3 regions of the Clostridiisalibacter paucivorans DSM 22131 genome follow, and region 1 is predicted to be linked to each of the others. Evidence: riboswitches for the same ligand, from Rfam matches in the RefSeq annotation. Region 1 holds a riboswitch; each other region holds the start of a gene.
The links. Region 1 has a riboswitch for glycine ahead of Q326_RS0107440 (GrdX family protein). Riboswitches for the same ligand answer to the same signal wherever they lie in the genome.

Region 2: another riboswitch for glycine. It lies ahead of gcvT (glycine cleavage system aminomethyltransferase GcvT); the one in region 1 lies ahead of Q326_RS0107440 (GrdX family protein).
Region 3: another riboswitch for glycine. It lies ahead of Q326_RS0106860 (alanine/glycine:cation symporter family protein); the one in region 1 lies ahead of Q326_RS0107440 (GrdX family protein).

What each region holds. Positions count from the first base shown of each region.
Region 1 is NZ_JHVL01000018.1:33,616-40,195, forward strand. It holds gene Q326_RS0107435 (DUF362 domain-containing protein) at 119-1,228, shown strand; glycine riboswitch at 1,370-1,472, shown strand; gene Q326_RS0107440 (GrdX family protein) at 1,645-2,004, shown strand; gene trxB (thioredoxin-disulfide reductase) at 2,064-3,011, shown strand; gene trxA (thioredoxin TrxA) at 3,069-3,389, shown strand; gene Q326_RS0107455 (glycine/sarcosine/betaine reductase component B subunit) at 3,432-4,718, shown strand; gene grdA (glycine/sarcosine/betaine reductase complex selenoprotein A) at 4,748-5,224, shown strand; gene grdB (glycine reductase complex selenoprotein B) at 5,269-6,579, shown strand.
Region 2 is NZ_JHVL01000010.1:4,084-10,663, forward strand. It holds gene gcvPB (aminomethyl-transferring glycine dehydrogenase subunit GcvPB) at 1-341, opposite strand, end outside; gene gcvPA (aminomethyl-transferring glycine dehydrogenase subunit GcvPA) at 338-1,684, opposite strand; gene gcvH (glycine cleavage system protein GcvH) at 1,686-2,069, opposite strand; gene gcvT (glycine cleavage system aminomethyltransferase GcvT) at 2,085-3,188, opposite strand; glycine riboswitch at 3,259-3,354, opposite strand; gene lplA (lipoate--protein ligase) at 3,656-4,636, shown strand; gene Q326_RS16835 (YczE/YyaS/YitT family protein) at 4,753-5,430, shown strand; gene Q326_RS0105830 (hypothetical protein) at 5,481-5,939, opposite strand; gene Q326_RS0105840 (ABC transporter permease) at 6,164-6,580, opposite strand, start outside.
Region 3 is NZ_JHVL01000014.1:48,681-55,260, forward strand. It holds gene Q326_RS0106855 (Na+/H+ antiporter NhaC family protein) at 1-1,213, shown strand, start outside; glycine riboswitch at 1,362-1,446, shown strand; glycine riboswitch at 1,449-1,528, shown strand; gene Q326_RS0106860 (alanine/glycine:cation symporter family protein) at 1,663-3,003, shown strand; gene Q326_RS0106865 (BaiN/RdsA family NAD(P)/FAD-dependent oxidoreductase) at 3,066-4,283, shown strand; gene Q326_RS0106870 (spore germination protein) at 4,479-6,005, shown strand; gene Q326_RS0106875 (Ger(x)C family spore germination protein) at 5,995-6,580, shown strand, end outside.

The DNA of each region.
Region 1 (6,580 bases):
GATTGTAGAGTCGGGAGAAAATAGAGTTGCAAATAGCAATGTAATTCTAATGATTTTCTCCCTTATTTTATATCTATTTTTTTAGTATAATATTTAATATAAAAGGGGGAATTATAGAATGGCAAGCAAAGTATTTTTTACTGATTTTAAGACAGGGAGTAAAAAGAATAATATTCCCAATAAGATTAAAAGGCTTTTTGACAAGGTAGAAGCATATAAGATTTTAGAAGACAATGATATGACTGCTATAAAATTACATTTTGGAGAAAAAGGGATGAATACTTTTTTAAACCCTATATTTGTAAGACAGATAGTAGGTAAGGTTAAGGAAGTAGGAGGACAGCCATTTTTGACTGACACAAATACATTGTATACTGGAAGTAGAACCAATAGCATAAGCCATATTCAGACTGCTATAGAAAATGGATTTGCATATCCAGTGGTAAATGCTCCCATAATTATAGCCGATGGATTATATAGTAAAAATTCTATAGGTGTAAATGTAAATTTAAAGCACTTTGATGAAGTTAAGATTGCAGGAGAGATATATAATGCCAACTCTATGATAGTATTGAGCCATGTAAAAGGTCATGAGTTGGCAGGATTTGGAGGGACTATAAAGAATTTGGCTATGGGCTGTGCTAGTGCGGCAGGAAAACAGATGCAACATTCAGATGCAAAGCCAAAGGTTAATCAACAGAAATGTGTAGGATGTAGTGCTTGTGTCCAAAACTGTCCTGTAGATGCAATAACATTGGACCAAAGAAAGGCAGAGATAAGTCCTGAAATATGTATAGGGTGTGGAGAATGTGTTACTGTCTGTCCTAAAAGGGCTATAAAAGTACAGTGGAAGACAGATAGAGTTGTATTTTTAGAGAAAATGGCTGAATTTGCCTATGGTGCCATAAAGAATAAAAAAAATAAGGTAGTATACTTTAATTTTGTTATGAATGTAACACCATTATGTGATTGTGTACCATGGAGTGATGAGCCTATAATTAATGATGTAGGAATTTTGGCATCTTATGATCCTGTAGCAATAGATCAGGCAAGTTTAGACCTTATAGATGCACAAATTGGCCATAGTAATAGTAATTTGAAATGCAATCATGGAGCAGGAGAAGATAAATTTGGAGGATTACCTTCAGGAGAAAATGGAAGAACGGTTTTAGAATATGCTGAAAGCATAGGAATGGGATCTAGGGAATATGAGTTAATAGAGTTGTAATTTTGTTAATGTAGGTTATTTTTGTTATATAAATAATAAAAAAATTTAATAAAAAACAATTATAGATTTATTGTATAATAGCACACTCTATATTATAATAGTACTAAAGAATTATACATAAATTGAATAAATTATAACTGGAGGAAAAATGCGGGAGAGTTCAAAGTTTTGGCGCCGAAGGAGTAAATCAGAGGTATTGCCGACCTGTGATGATACTCTCAGGCAAAAGGACCGTATTTGGACAGTACTCTGAAGAGCGAAAGCACCGAAGGGGCAATTCTTGAGGTTTTATTAAAGAAGAAACTCTCAGGTTTAAAACAGAGATAAGGCACTGGAATTCTAGTGCTTGTTTCTCTGTTTTTTTATTTACCGTTAAAAGAAATCATTTTCATAAAAAAATTAGGTTGTGATAAATTATGATTATAATAACTAATAATCCATTGATAAGGAATATGGATTATGTCAATGGAGAAATATTGTACTATGATGTAAATATAATGGATATATTAATTTTAGCTAGAGATAGAGTTCATCAAGGTCATAAATTAATATCTCATCCATTGTTTAGTAGTGTAAAACCCAATGAAAATCCCTATAAGACTATAATTATTTCAAAAGATAAGGGAAAGCTAGATATAAATGGCTTAAAAGTAATAGAAAATAGTATTAGTGTAGCATCTAAATTTTTAAAAAATTCTGAAATAAAGTGCTACTCTGATGAAATTTTAGAGGATTTTAAATTTATTGACTATACTATAATATCGGAAAAATTTTAAAAAGAGTGGAAGAGGGTATAAAGATTTTTAAGAAATAAAAATATAGAGGAGATGATATCATGGAAAAAATTTATGATTTGATAATAATAGGAGGAGGACCCGGTGGTCTTAGTGCTGGAATTTATGCTGGTAGGTCTAGATTAGATACATTATTAATAGAAAAAGAAAGAGCTGGTGGACAGATAGTAACTACAGAGGATGTAGAAAATTATCCAGGGGCAATGAAGGATGCTACAGGACCAGCTTTGGTAGATAGAATGGTAGAGCAAGCTGAGGGTTTTGGTGTAAAGCAAGTAATAGATACTGTTATATCAGTAAATTTAGATAATAAGATTAAAATAATCAAAGGACAAAAAGGTGAATATAAATGCAAATCTATAATAATATCATCAGGAGCAAAACCACGTCCTATGGGGATATCTGGAGAAAAAGAGTTTGCAGGAAAGGGTATCTCATATTGTGCCACATGTGATGCACCATTTTTTGAAGGATTTGATGTATATGTAATAGGGGGAGGAGATTCTGCAGTTGAAGAGGCTATATATATATCAAAATTTGCTAGAAAGGTAACTATAGTTCATAGAAGAGATAAATTGAGGGCGGCAAAATCTATTCAAGAGAAGGCATTTAAGAATGAAAAAATTGATTTTATGTGGGATACAATAGTAGAGGAAATAAAAGGTGAAGGTATTGTTGAAGAAATGATACTTAAAAATAAGAAAACAGGGGAGAATGTAGTTGTTAGAGCAAATGAAGAAGATGGGACTTTTGGAATATTTGTATTTATAGGATATATTCCCCAAACAGATTTATTTAAAGATGTTATAAATATGGATGATAGAGGGTATATAATAACTGATGAAAATATGCATACAAATATAGATGGAGTTTTTGCGGTAGGAGATTGTAGAGTTAAATCTTTAAGACAAGTGGTTACTGCATGTGCAGATGGAGCTATAGCTGCAACCCAAGCTGAAAAATATATAGAAGATAATTTTGAGGAATAGTATGATTTAGTAAGTATAGATTACAAAATTTAATAAAATAAAAAGGGAGGTTTTAAAATGATAGAAGTAGATAAAAAGACTTTTGAGGAAGAAGTGTTAAACGCTGAGGGTTATGTATTGGTAGATTTTTGGGGAAAAAGTTGTGAACCATGTAAGGCATTGATGCCCCATGTTGAAGAATTGGCACAAAAGTATGACAGCAAATTGAAATTTTGCAAATTAGATACATCAGCTGCTAGAAGATTAGCTATAAAACAAAAGGTATTGGGATTGCCAACTATAGCTATTTATAATAATGGAGAAAAAATAGATGAATTGACTAAAGATGATGCTACAGCTGAAAATATTGAAAGTATGATCAAAAAGTATGCTCAATAAAATCAATATAAATTTTTAAATAATTAGGGGAGGTGAATTAATATGGGTCTTGAAATTGGAAATATTTTCATAAAGGATGTCCAGTTTGCAGAAAGTACCGAGGTAAAAGAAGGTGTGCTTTATGTAAATAAAAATGAATTGCAGGAACTTATTATGGAAGATGACAATGTTGCAAATGTAGAAATTCATTTGGCAAGACCAGGGGAAAGTGTAAGAATTACACCTGTTAAAGATGTAATTGAACCTAGGGTAAAGGTCAATGGCCCAGGGGGGATATTTCCTGGCATACTATCAAAGGTGGATACTGTAGGCAGTGGAAGAACCAATGTTTTAAAGGGAGCAGCTGTTGTAACTACTGGTAAGATAGTAGGATTTCAAGAAGGAATTATAGATATGGCAGGGACAGGTGCAGACTATACACCTTTTTCTAAATTAAATAATGTTGTATTGGTTTGTCAACCTAAAGAAGGAATAAAGCAGCATGAACATGAAAAAATAGTAAGAATGGCAGGGCTGAAAGCATCAAGATATTTAGCACAGTTTGCCAAAGATGTGGATGCTGATGAGGTATTAACCTATGAATCTTTGTCACTTTTAGATTCAATATCTAAATATCCTGAGCTTCCCAAAGTTGCATATGTATTAATGCTCCAAAGTCAAGGGTTATTACATGACACATATGTATATGGAGTAGATGTGAAAAATATAGTGCCAACTATAATATCACCTACTGAGATTATGGATGGTGCAATAATTAGTGGAAATTGTGTATCTGCTTGTGATAAGAACACAACATATCATCATTTAAATAATCCTATAGTCCATGATTTATATAAAAAGCATGGAAAAGAATTGAACTTTGTAGGGGCTATTATAACAAATGAAAATGTATATTTGGCAGATAAGGAGAGATCATCTAATTGGACAGCTAGATTAGCTGAATATTTAGGAGTAGATGGAGTTATTATATCTCAAGAGGGATTTGGAAATCCAGATACAGATTTAATAATGAATTGCAAAAAAATAGAAGAAAAAGGTATAAAGACAGTTATAGTAACTGATGAGTATGCTGGAAGAGATGGAGGTTCCCAGTCATTGGCTGATGCAGATTCAAAGGCCGATGCAGTTGTTACTGGGGGAAATGCCAATGAAACTATAGAACTTCCTCCAATGGAAAAGATAATTGGCCATATAGATTATGTAGATAGGATTGCAGGGGGATTTGAGGGAAGTTTAAAAGATAATGGTTCCATAGTAGTTGAGCTTCAAGCTATAACTGGAGCAACTAATGAACTGGGATTCAATAAATTATCAGCTAAGAGTTATTAGAAAATAAAAATAAGAAAGGAAGTGTAATAATGGGATTGTATGATAACAAAAAGGTAATTATCATAGGCGATAGAGATGGTATACCGGGTCCTGCCATAGAAGAGTGCTTAAAATCTACTGAAGCAGATGTAGTATTTTCTTCTACAGAGTGTTTTGTCTGAACTGCTGCAGGGGCAATGGATCTTGAAAATCAAAGAAGGGTAAAAGAAATGACAGAGAAGCATGGCGCTGAAAATGTAGTAGTAGTTTTAGGCGCAGCTGAAGCTGAAGCTGCAGGATTAGCGGCGGAAACAGTTACAGCAGGAGACCCTACTTTTGCAGGTCCATTGGCAGGAGTCCAGTTAGGACTTAGAGTATATCATGCAGTAGAGCCTCAATTTAAAGATGAGGTAGATTCAGAGGTATATGATGAACAAATAGGTATGATGGAAATGGTGTTGGAAGTAGATGAAATAATAGAAGAAATGACTGATATTAGGGATGAGTTTTGCAAATTTAATGATTAGTATATGTTAAAGTAGTTCCCTACAATATAGAGGGGAGGGAAATGATGGATAAAATTAGAGTTGTGCACTATATCAACCAATTTTTTGCAGGTATTGGTGGTGAAGAAAAGGCGGATATAGGGCCAGAAATAAGAGAAGGTTTTGTAGGACCAGGAATGGAATTTAATAAGAGGTTAGGAGATAATGGAGATATAGTAGCTACTGTAATATGTGGAGATTCATATTTTAATGAAAATATGGATGAAGCTAAAGAAAAAATAATAGAGATGGTAAAAAAATATCAGCCAGACTTTTTTATAGCAGGACCTGCATTTAATGCGGGAAGATATGGTATTGCTTGTGGTGCAATATCAGAAGAGGTTCAATCTCAGTTGAATATACCTGTAATAACGGGAATGTTTCCTGAAAATCCAGGAGCAGACATGTTTAAAAAGAAGGTATACATTGTAGAAACTAAGAATAATGCTGCGGGTATGAGAAAAGCAGTTAAAAACATGGTTAAATTGGGAATGAAAATTGTAAAAAATGAAAAAATATTAACCCCTAAAGAAGAAGGATATATTTCTAGAGGTATAAGAAGAAATTATTTTGCCCAAAATAGAGGCTCTCAAAGGGCTGTAGATATGTTGATTAAAAAGATTAATGGGAAACCATATGAAACAGAATTCCCTATGCCAGACTTTGATAGGGTAACTCCCAATCATCCAATTAAAGGATTGGAGTCAATTAAAATAGCCCTTGTAACTTCTGGGGGGATTGTTCCAAAGGGAAATCCAGATAGGATAGAATCTTCTAGTGCCTCTAAATATGGGAAATATGATATATCTCAGTTTGAAGACTTAACAGATAAAACTCATGAAACGGCCCATGGAGGCTATGATCCAGTATATGCCAACGAAGATCCAGATAGGGTATTACCTGTAGATGTAATGAGGGATTTAGAAAGAGAAGGGGTAATAGGAAAATTACACAGATATTTTTATACTACTACTGGAAATGGAACCTCAGTAGCGAATGCGAAAAGGTTTGCAGAAGAGATTTCAAAAGAATTAGTTGCCGATGGAATTGAGGCGGTTATATTGACGTCTACCTGAGGCACCTGTACTCGTTGCGGTGCAACGATGGTAAAGGAAATTGAGAGGGCAGGTATACCTGTGGTGCATATGTGTACTGTTGTGCCTATTTCCCTTACAGTGGGTGCTAACAGAATAGTGCCTACAATAGCAATTCCTCATCCATTGGGCAATCCTTCTTTAGATGCTAAAGAAGAAAAGTCATTGAGGAGAAAATTAGTAGAAAATGCTTTAGAGGCTTTACAAACAGAAGTTGATGGTCAGACAGTTTTTGAAGATTGAT
Region 2 (6,580 bases), on a different contig from region 1:
TCCATATTTCCTTGTACTGATTTCTCAGACTGATATGGATGAGTATAGACAAAACCTTCTAATTTAGCCATTTCTTCGTTTCTTTTGGGATTATATTTCATCGTACATGACCCCAATGGATAAAATCCTGTATCCACTCCAAAATTTTTATTAGATAATAGAGTAAAATGCCTTATTACATCGACTTCACTTACCTCCGGCAATTCCGCTGGTGACTTCCTTATATAGTCATTGGGAATAAAATCTTTTATATCTTTATTCTCCACATCATTTTCAGGTAATGAATATGCCCTCCTGCCCTTTTTAGATAATTCAAATATTAGGTTATTATATTCTTTCATTTTATCCCCTCCAAAACCTCAACTAATGTATCTATCTCCTTCTTAGTTCTCTTTTCTGTAACACAGTATAAAATTGTATCTTTCTGTTGAGGATAATCCTTCTCCAATAGATATCCACCTAATATATCTTTTTGATATAATTTTTCATTGATAGTTTCTGCATCCACATTTGCTGCTATGCTAAACTCTTTAAAAAATGGCTTATTAAATGCATCCCTATACTTACCACTCCTTGTTATGAGTTCATGGGCATAATGGGCCTTTTGAAATGACATCTCTGCCACTTCCCTAATACCTTCTTTGCCTAAAACTGTCATATATACAGCTGCCGCCAATGCATTTAATGCTTGATTAGAGCATATATTAGATGTGGCCTTTTCCCTTCTTATATGCTGTTCTCTAGCCTGTAACGTAAGTACAAAGGACCTTTTTCCATCGACATCTTCTGTCTGACCAACTATTCTACCAGGCATCTTTCTCATAAGTGCCTTTTTAACAGCCATAAATCCTAAATAAGGTCCCCCAAAGTTTAATGGATTTCCTAATGACTGTCCCTCTCCCACTACTATATCAGCACCTAAATTACCTGGAGATTCCAATAGTCCCAATGCAATAGGGTCTACTGTCATAATAAATAAGGTCTTTTTATCGCTATGGGCTATTTTTTCGATCTCTTTAATCTCTTCAATTACACCAAAAAAGTTAGGGTATTGTACTATAACTGCTGCTATATCCTTAGACATTTTAGACTCAAGTATTTCTCTATCTGTCTCTCCATCTACCATATCTACTTCTACTATATTTATACCTTGAAATCTAGCATATGTCTTTAACACCCTTCTGTATTCAGGGTGTACAGTCTTAGATACAATTACATCCTTTCTTCTAGTCTTACCCACAGCCATCATCATCGATTCAGCCAATGCTGTAGCCCCATCATATATGGATGCATTTGCCACATCCATATCTGTCAAATTACAAATAAGAGTTTGATATTCAAATATAGTCTGCAGTGTCCCTTGACTTATTTCCGCTTGATATGGGGTATAGGAAGTGTAAAACTCTGATCTAGATATCACATGATTTACTACTGATGGAATATAATGATCATATGCTCCTGCCCCTAAAAAGCAAGTCAAATCCTTTATAGTTTTGTTTTTCTTACTCAATTCCTCCATCAATGTAGAAAGTTCCATTTCAGATAATGGACCATCTATATCTAATTTTTTATTCAATCTTACATTATCGGGTATATCACTAAAAAGCTCGTCTAAAGATGTTAATCCTAATTGAGATAACATCTCTTTTATATCTTCTCTTCCATTGGGTATATAAGGAAACATATTACGCCTCCTCTTCACAGAATTTTTCATATTCCTCTGCACTCAACAATTCATCTATTTGAGTATCATCCAATATCTCAATAGATACAATCCAGTTTTCATAGGGTTCTGTATTTACCAACTCTGGCTCATCCTCTAGATCATCATTAACCTCAATTATTTTACCATCTATGGGCATATTTATATCTGACGCAGCCTTTACTGATTCTACTACTCCAAAGGCATCTCCCAATTCAAATTCATCTTCAACCTCAGGCAATTCAACATAAACAATATCCCCCAATGCATTTTGTGCAAAATCTGTAATTCCTATATATGCCTTATCCCCTTCTACTTTAACCCATTCATGATCTTTTGAATAATATAAATCCTTTAAAGTTTTCATATTTAATTTCCTCCCTTATTTTTTATAATTCTTTGTATAGAATTTTTTACTTATAACTTTAGCCCTTTTTGTTTTCTTTCTTATAGCTATCTGGATTTCACCATCCATATTTACAGTATTGCTCTTAATTAACGCTAAACCTATATTTTTCTTTAAAGTTGGTGAATAATATCCTGTTGTCACTACTCCAATCTCTTCATCTTTATAAATTACTGGATATCCATGTCTAGGAATACCCCTATCTAACATTTCAAATCCAATAAGTTTCCTGTTGCTTCCCTCTGCCTTTTCTTTAACTAATTTATCTTTACCTATAAAATTTTCTTTACCTAATTTCACAAAGAATCCAAACCCTGCCTCTAAAGGCGTTATCTCTTTAGATATCTCATTTCCATATAGAGGTAAAGATGCTTCAAATCTCAACGTATCTCTAGCCCCTAATCCTATAGGTTTAATTCCATCTACTTTACCTTGGGATAAAATACTTTTCCATAACTTTGGAGCATCGTTTGGAGAAAGATATATCTCAAATCCATCTTCACCTGTATATCCAGTCCTAGATATTAGCACATTTACTCCATCTATATATATATCTTTTTTACTAAAAAAGAATTTTATACTACTTAAATCATAATCAGTCATCCTTTGAAGTATCTTTTGAGCCTTTGGCCCTTGAACCGCAAATTGAGCATATTGAGATGATGTATTGTCAATATCTACATCATAAATATTGTTTTCCACCAACCACTGATAATCCTTCTCTGTATTGCTAGCATTGACCACTAACAAAAAATGTTTACTACTAAATTTATAAATCAGTAAATCATCTACAATACCTCCATCGGGATAACACATAAAACTATACATTACTTGATTATCCTTAAGTTTAGATATATCATTGGTTGCTATATACTGAATAAAATCCTCTGACTTTTCTCCCTTCACCTCTATTTCTCCCATATGAGAAACATCAAATATACCTGCATCTTTTCTTACTGATTCATGTTCAGGTATTATACCCTCAAATTCTACTGGTAATGCCCAACCTGAATAATCCACAACTTTTGCTCCAAAGTCATCATAGACTTCAAATAAAGCTGTCTTTTTCAAATTATCCATAACCACCCTCCTCATAATTTAAATTTATAATCAAAAAGGGAATATGATGGCATGACTATACTGGCTGCCTTCATATTCCCCTGTTTCTTTACCTGAGAGTTTCTACAATACCAAAAAGTGTATTGCTCCTTCGGTGCCGATTTACGGACTTTTCAGAGGTTCATCAGGAAACGATCTGTTTGCCTGAAAGTTTCTATGGTGTGTTGGCATATACCCATATTGCTTCTTCGGCTATCTCACTACAAGATATCTCTCGTAACCTTCATCTGAACATTATTTGATTTTTTTTAAAATATATACTATTTAAAATAAAGTATAATATATTATAATTTCATTTTCAATAATTATTTATATATTAACGAAGATATAACATTAAACACATAATATATACTTATATTTTTTAGGTTGTATATTATACTATATTAATTTACAATATTATTAAATAGAATCCTAAGGGGGATATTTAAATGATTATTATAGATACTGAAAACACTAATCCATATTTTAATCTTGCGGCCGAAGAATATGTGCTTAAAAACTTTGACGAAGATTGTTTTATGCTTTGGCGAAATAAAAACTGTATTGTAGTGGGAAAAAATCAAAATACTATTTCTGAAATCAATACTGATTTTGTAAAAAAGCATAATATTCCAGTAGTTAGAAGACTTTCTGGTGGAGGAGCTGTCTTTCACGATTTAGGTAATTTGAACTTTACATTTATAATGAATGAGGGTTCCAATGATTTTAATGATTTCAAAAAATTCGCTACACCTATTATCGAAGTATTGAAAACTCTATCTATAGATGCCAAATTTAGTGGTCGAAACGATATCACTATAGATTATAAAAAGATATCGGGAAATGCCCAATATATTTATAAAGATAGGGTGCTTCATCATGGTACATTATTATTTTCTTCTAATATGGCAGATTTAACTGGGGCATTGAAACCTAAAAATACTAAATTTCAAGGTAAGGGAGTAAAGTCAGTGGCCAGTAGAGTGACAAATATAGAATCTTATCTATCTAAACCCATCTCCCTCGAAACTTTTAAAAAGAAAATTATGGATTATGTATCGGATAAATATAGTAGCGAAAAGATATATACATTTACTGAAAAAGATTTGAACAATATAGACCAATTGGTAAAAACAAAATATGAAACATGGGATTGGAATTATGGTAGTTCACCTAAGTATTCCTTTTTCAACGAAAAAAAATTCCCTGGAGGGACTGTGGAATTTCACATCGATGTAAAAAAAGGTAAAATTCAAAACATAAAATTCTTTGGTGATTTTTTCGGTAAAAAAGACATTTCTCATATAGAAAACAAATTAATAGGCGTTGACCATGATTTTGATAAAATAAAAAAAGTTTTATCATCTATAAATACCCAAGAATACTTTGCAAATATAGATTTAGACAATTTAATTTCAGGTATGTTTTAGTTATAAGTTTTAATTTTTAGAAAACTCTTGTTTTTATTCCTATTTTTATTATATTATATTTATAATAATATCTTTTAGGGAATCGAAGTATTTTTTTGACAAGGGGGAGTCTTTTTATGAATAAACAAGAACTAAATAAGATGTTAAAAAATCTACCTAGATTATTTTTTGGGTTTTTCTTATGTGCATTGGGTATATCTATGATGCTTCACGCAGATTTAGGTATAAGTCCATGGGATATTTTTCATAAAGGACTTTCAACTCAAACAGGACTTACCTTTGGACAGGCATCTCAGTTAACAGGATTATTGGTCATAGGCGTAAGTATTCCTTTAGGAATACTGCCAGGTATAGCCACTATATTAAATATGTATTTTATAGGATTCTTTATAGACCTTATAAATAAAAGTGGTATTTTATCTACTCCCAGTGTTATAATATCAAAATTAATACTAATATACTTGGGGATGATAGTCTTTAGTGCAGGTGTATTTTTTTATCTTAGTAGCAATCTAGGTGCCGGTCCTAGAGATGGACTCATGATAGGTTTGGTTCAAAAATTGAATAAATCTGTATCATTGATAAAAACTGTTATTGAAATATCAGTCCTTATTATAGGTTATATACTGGGAGGACCTTTAGGAATAGGAACTGTACTTATAGCTATTTCATTTGGTACAATACTTCAAACTATATTCAAAATAGGTAAATTTGATGCCAATAGTAATAAACAGCTTAATTTAAAGGAACAATATAAAATCCTTTTTGTTGATGATAGTACAGCTAGTAATTAAGATATGGTTATTGGTTACTCATGTTCAAAAACAAAACCATGGTGTAATTATTACATTGGATTTATATTACTAACTATAGATAAATCATTAAAATCAATTTCTTTATCACTATAAGTAAAAAAGAGAACCCCCTCCTGTATTATATGATCTAAATTATATGTAAAATCATACTCAACATTATTGTAATTACACTGTTTTCTAAAAATACCAACATATATATACGAATATCCTTGTTTGGTATAACTTTGTGAGGATATAGTTCCAGAAAAATATAATCCTTTACTAAAATCTACAGTTTTATGTACATAATTTTCTTTATTTAAAATATTTTTGTTATTTCTTTTTAATGATTTTACTTTTATAGTATTGTTTGTATTATCAAATGTTTCTAATTTAATAATGTGGTGAGAAAAAATCTGAAAAAATGGTGGAATCAATATATTAGGTTGCCTATATCCAATAGAAACTATTCCCATATTAGAGTCTTTTATATATATAATAACCATCATCAATTTTATTCTTTATTTCACCATTATATCCATATTTATAAAGTATTTGGTCTCTTTTTATTCCAATTTTTTGTAATACCAATTGTTCACCAAATAAGTATATGGACAAATACAACAATATATAGGCTGAGATTAAAAATACTAATAATATTTTCAATTTTTTATGCATAATTGTTATCAAAATACATTTAGTATGACTTATTTTCATGAAATTACCTACTTTTTTATAATGTGCTTATTTTTTCTACACTATTTTTAGCTTTCATGCTACTAACAATAGACATAATAGTGCCTCCAATAAATATTAAAAAAAAGATACTTATATTAAAAGAAAGTTGAAAACTATTATAATATATGGACAGATTCTTAGAAATATAATAATTACATATCATCAAAATAATAATAAATATTATTAAACTTGAAAAATAACCTATCCATCCAATAACCATTGATTCTAACATAATAATTTTTGAAATAATTTTACTGCTATATCCCAATGATTTTAAAGTACCAATTTCTTTCTTTCTATTTATAACACTATTATATGTGGATAAATATATACTCAATAAGGAAAAGAAACAAAAAATTAAACCTATAAGTGAAATTATCCTAAGCATATATTTTATAATAAAATATGATTT
Region 3 (6,580 bases), on a different contig from region 1:
GACTGATAAACTTAAAATTTCAAGGGAAAAACTGGCGTTTATAATTGATGCTACAGCAGCACCTATTGCAGGGATTGCCCTTATATCTACATGGGTAGGATATGAAATAGGCCTAATAAAGGATGCGTATGATTCAATAGGTCAAAGTGTAAATCCCTATGGTGTATTTATGTCAACTATACCCTTTAGATTTTATAATATTTTGATATTAGTATTTATAGTTACTACAGCAGTATTATTAAAAGAGTTTGGGCCTATGTACAAGGTAGAAAAAAGAGCGAGGACTACTGGAGAAGTTCTTAGGGAGGGTTCTAATCCTATGGTTTCTAAGGAAACAACAGGGATAGAACCTATAGAAGGGATTAAGCTTAGTGTTTGGAATGCAATTATTCCCATAGGAATACTGATAATATCAGCATTCTTAGGATTTTATTATAATGGATATACTGCGTTATCAGACAACCCTGAGATGATGGAAATAATTAATAATGCACCACTATCTATTGAGGCAATAAGGGAAACATTTGGTGCATCTGATGCTAGTGTAGTATTATTTCAGGCAGCACTATTGGCCAGTATAGTGGCATTAATAATGGGAGTTAAACAAAAATTATTTTCTATAGGAGATGGAATCGATACTTGGATAAATGGTATGAAATCTTTAGTGATTACAGGTGTAATATTATTATTGGCATGGTCAATATCTGGAGTAATTAAAGAATTGGGTACTGCTAAATTTATGGTATCTATATTGTCAGATACGATACCAGCATTTTTGCTTCCATCGATTATATTTGTCTTGGGATCTATAATATCCTTCGCTACAGGTACATCCTATGGAACCATGGGAATATTAATGCCTATTACTATACCTTTAGCCTTTGCCATAGTGCCAGAGCAAAGTTATATTATTATGAATGCAGGGGCAGTTTTAACTGGTGCAATATTTGGAGATCACTGTTCACCCATTTCAGATACAACTATATTGTCATCTATGGGAGCTGCCTGTGACCATATAGATCATATTAAGACTCAGTTGTTTTATGCCATAACTGTTGCTACTATATCAATAGTATTTGGATATATACCAGTTGGACTGGGAGTACCAGTTTATATAGTATTATTAATAGATTTAGTTATGATATTTGCAGTTGTGAACTTCTTTGGTAAGTCTGTAAAGGAAGACCAATTACAAAAATCTATGAGTAAGTAGTAGTGAAAAAGACCAAAGGCTATTTTATTTTGGTCTTTTTCTATTCGCGTAAAGTATAAAATATTCTGAATAAATATGATTATATTGACTTTAGGGATTACATTTTATAAAATCTTTTTATGGTTATTTAAAATTTAATAAGATTCGGATGAAAATAGCGGGAGAGGATAGTGAATCCACCGAAGAAGTGAATCTTTCAGGTATCCATTCTTGGATAGGACCGTTATTGGACGAACCTCTGGAGAGACTCTATTAGAGCACCGAAGGAGCAAGTTGGCTATGGCCAATGAAACTTTCAGGTAAAAAGGACAGGGGAATTTCAAATACAGAATAGAAATTCTATCTAGAGGTCATTATAAATATGACCTCTTTTTGTATTTTTGAGAGTTTAAGTAATTTTCAAATGAACTGTATGAAATTCCTACTAAAATCAAAATTAGGAGGCAAAAATGACAACATTAGTAAGGGTATTTGAAAAAATTGATTCTATTGTATGGGGACCACCATTATTGATTTTATTAGTTGGAACAGGGATTTATTTAAGTTTTAAATTAGGCTTTATACAGGTTATACATTTACCAAGGGCATTAAAGTATATTTTTCAAAAGAATGATGAGGATAATCAGGGAGATATATCTAGCTTTGCATCTCTATGTACTGCTCTCTCCTCAACTATAGGTACAGGAAATATAGTTGGGGTTGCTACAGCGGTGAAATTAGGAGGACCTGGAGCATTATTTTGGATGATAGTAGCAGCATTTTTTGGCATGGCTACAAAATATGCAGAGGGTTTATTGGCAGTTAAATATCGAGTTGTAGATGAAAATGGTCAGATGTCTGGTGGCCCAATGTATTATATTGAAAGGGGATTAAATAATAGCTTTTTAGCTAAGGCATTTGCTTTGTTTGGAATTGGTGTGGCTTTCTTTGGTATAGGAACATTTCCACAAGTAGAGGCAATTACAAGTTCTATGGAAATAGCATTTAGTATTCCAAAATGGTTGACAGGTAGTATATTGGTTTTATTAGTAGCATTGGTAACATTAGGAGGAATAAAGAGTATATCTAAAGTTGCCCAGCTTATAGTGCCTTTTATGGCTGTTCTCTATGTATTTGGAGTATTGTCAATCTTACTGTCTAATATTGAACTTATACCTAGTACAATTTCATTAATAATCAGGGGTGCATTTACTAAAACATCAGCAGTAGGTGGTTTTGCAGGTGCAGCAGCAATGAAAGCTGTTCAAGCAGGGATATCTAGAGGTGTTTTTTCCAATGAATCAGGACTGGGCTCGGCTCCTATAGCAGCGGCTGCTGCTAAGACTAATTCATGTGTAAGACAAGGGCTTATATCTATGACAGGAACATTTTTTGACACTATAGTAATATGCACAATGACAGGATTAACTTTAGTATTAACAGGAATGTGGAACTCTGAATATGCAGGGGCTTCCATGACTAATCAAGCATTTAGAAGTGGATTTTTTAACCCACAAATAGGGGAGTATATAATTACTATAGGATTAATATTCTTTGCCTTTACCACGATTATAGGATGGAACTATTATGGAGAAAGATGTACTGAATACTTAGTGGGAGTCAAGGGAATAAAATTTTACAAATTAATTTTTATTGTTCTCATAGGATTGGGACCATTTCTTAAGCTCAATCTTATATGGACTATAGCTGATATAGTAAATGGGCTCATGGCTATACCTAATCTTATAGGACTTATAGGACTAAAGTCAGTGATTTTGGCTGAGACAAAGTCATATTTTTCTAGGCTATAGTTTTAAAAAAGTGTTATAATGAATGTAAAAAATTTTGCAAAGGTCAAATAGGGAGGAATATTGTGAAATATTATGATGTGATAATTATTGGATCAGGACCAGCAGGACTTTTTACAGCGATAAATTGTGATGATAGTAACAGAGTTATTGTGTTAGAAAAGAATAATGTTGCAGGAAAGAAGCTTTTGCTTTCAGGGGCAGGACAGTGTAATATAACCCATGAGGGGAACGTAGAAGATTTTGTAAAACATTATGGTGAACATGGAAGATTTTTAAAAAATGCATTGTATAGATTTAATAATAATGATTTATTAGATTTTTTTAGAAAAAGAAAACTTGAATTTATATCTAATGATGAGGGAAAAGTATTTCCCAATACCCTTAAAGCATCGGATGTTTTGGATATCTTGATTAAAGAGTGCAATAAAAGGGGTGTAGAAATTAATTATAATTTTTGTGTAACAGATATATCATATAATGAAGAAGACAAAATATTTAATGTAAAAAGCAAGGGGAAAAAATATAAATCTTCCAATTTAGTAATTGCTACTGGGGGTAATTCATATTCTTATACTGGTTCTACAGGAGATGGATATACACTTGCATCTAAACTTGGACATAGGATAGAGGAACCTCTGCCGGCATTGACGCCTTTATATATTAAAGATTATCCCTTTGGAGATTTGTCAGGGATATCCTTTGAAGATATACCTATATATTTGTGGCGAAATAATAAAAAGATTAAGGAAACAATGGGAGATATATTGCTAACCCATAAGCATATATCAGGACCAGGGATATTAAATTTTTCTAGATATGTAAATCCCAATGATGTAATAAAGATAAATTTTATTGGTCAAAAAAACATAGAAGGATTTAGAAAGGAATTTATAAAAGATATTCAATCTAATGGTAAACTTCTTATAAAGACTTTACTGAAAAACTATTCTATACCTAAAAGGTTCATAGATGAGATTCTTAAAATTATTGGTATAGATGAAAAAATAACCTGCGCCAATTTGAATAAAAAGCTCAGAAATAGATTAGTGATGATGCTTACAGAATATCCTATGACTGTGGAGAGATTAGGAGAATTTAATATGGCAATGGTTACAAAAGGAGGAGTTTCAATTAGGGAAATAAATACCAAGACTATGGAGTCCAAAATAGTAGATGGATTATATTTTGTAGGAGAAGTTATAGATATAGATGGAGATACTGGAGGATATAATATTCAAGCAGCATTTTCTACAGCATTTGTTGCTGGAAATACAATATAAGCTTAATGACGAAGGTATAAATACAGTTAGTAGTTCGTAGTTAGTAGCTATTAGTTGATGGTGGAAATCCTATGGATTTCATCATTAACTATTAACTACTAACTTTTTTATGTCTTTTGAAATTAAAAAAATGCATGGTTTATGTAGATTATACAAATACTTATATAAAATGAATATTTATAAAGGGTGGATATAATGTTTAATCGAAAGAAAACAGAGTTTGACAAATACAATTTAGACAAATATTCTTTGTTTAAATCTATTGAAATGAATATACAAATACTTAAAGATATATTTAATCATGATGATACCATAATCTTTAGACATTTTGGAAACAAGACTGACAAAAAATTAAAATATTGTATCGTATTTATTAAAGGGATGGTAGATAAGGATATGATACATGAAAGTATAATAAGGCCTATTTTAAGAAATTCAATATTAGGAAAAGAAAAAAATACAATAGAAAGCATGGAAAATCATGTAATCACTTCAGACAACATAAAAAAGACTAAATACATAGATAAAGTGGTTAATTCAATAATTAGTGGAAATACAGTACTTTTATATGAAGGTGTACAAGAGGCATTAATAATAGAAACTATGGGATGGGAAAGTAGAGATATACAAGAGTCTGAAGTAGAAAAGTCTTTGAGGGGACCAAGGGAAGGTTTTACAGAATCTATAATCAAAAATTTAACTATGATAAGAAGAAGAATAAAGACACCTGATTTGAAGTTTAGGTTTAGAACCCTTGGATTAAGAACAAAAACTGAATGTTGTATATGTTATATTGAGGGAATAGTTAATGAAAAAATATTAAAGGAATTAAATAAAAGACTTGATAAGCTCGAAATAGATGGCTTATTGGATTCAGGATATATTGAAGAATTGATAAAAGATGCACCTTTCTCTCCATTTAGAACTATAGGAGATACTGAACGACCCGATGTTGTTGCAGGTAAAATATTGGAAGGGCGTATTGCATTATTGTTGGATGGTACTCCAGTAGCGTTGACATTGCCATATATTTTTTTAGAATATTTTCAATCTCAAGATGATTATTATACCAATTTCTATTTTTCATCAATTAACAGGTTGTTAAGGATATTATCATTTATTCTTACAATTAGTGTGCCAGCTATATACACGTCATTAATAACTTTTCATCAAGAGATGATACCTACCTCTTTGATATTGACTGTTTCTGCTTCGAGACAAGGGATACCATTTCCTACAATACTGGAGGTGTTTGCTTTATTACTTGTATTTGAAGCATTAAGGGAAACAGGGATTCGTATGCCCACATTTATAGGTCAGGCCCTTAGTATAGTTGGGGCATTGGTATTAGGGCAAGCAGCTGTAGAGGCTAGATTTGTCAGTGCACCTATGGTAATAATTGTAGCGTTTGCAGGGATAACGGGGCTTATGATTCCAAAGATTAAAGGAGCTGTGGTTTTATTAAGGGTAATATTTTTATTGTTATCATCATTTTTAGGTTTATATGGTTTCATTTTTGGAGTTGCAGGATTATTAATTCATCTATGCAGTATTTATTCCTTTGGGATACCTTATATGTCATATATAAGTACGTTAAAGATTAGTGAATTGAAGGATACAGCCATAAGAATGCCCAGATGGTATATGGAATATAGACCAAAGCTTATAGCAGATAGGAATTTCAAAAGGCAAAATAATGGGGGGAAAGGCTATGATAAATAAGAAGGTGATGATACTTTGCATATTTTGCATATTAAATATATTCATATTAAATGGCTGCTGGAGTTATAGAGAAATGGATAAGCTTGCAATTGTCGGAGGTATGGCAATAGATAAAGGGAAAAATGATAATTATTTAATAACAGCAGAAATAGTAGATTTGGAAACCGATGGCGGAGAGGTAAAAGTAAAGTCGAAAAAGATACGAATGGAAGGAGAATCTGTATTTGATGCAATAAGAAATATAATTAAAATTTCAGCAAAAAAATTATATTGGGCCCATACTAAAGCTGTTATAGTGAGTAAAGACATTGCAAAAGAGGACATAACACAAGTAATTGATTTGATAAATAGGGATGCAGAGATTAGACTTTCATTAAATATTCTAGTTTCCAAAGAAGAGACTGCTAGAGAGCTACTTTCACAGCAAAGTGTAACTACAGAGATAAGAACCTTTGAAATTGAAGAAGTGTTTAAAGGTCAAAAAAGCTTAGGAAAATCTCCAGATGTAGATGTAAGTGATTTTATTAACGCCCTATCTGGTGAAGGTATCTCAGCAGTACTACCCAGCATATCAG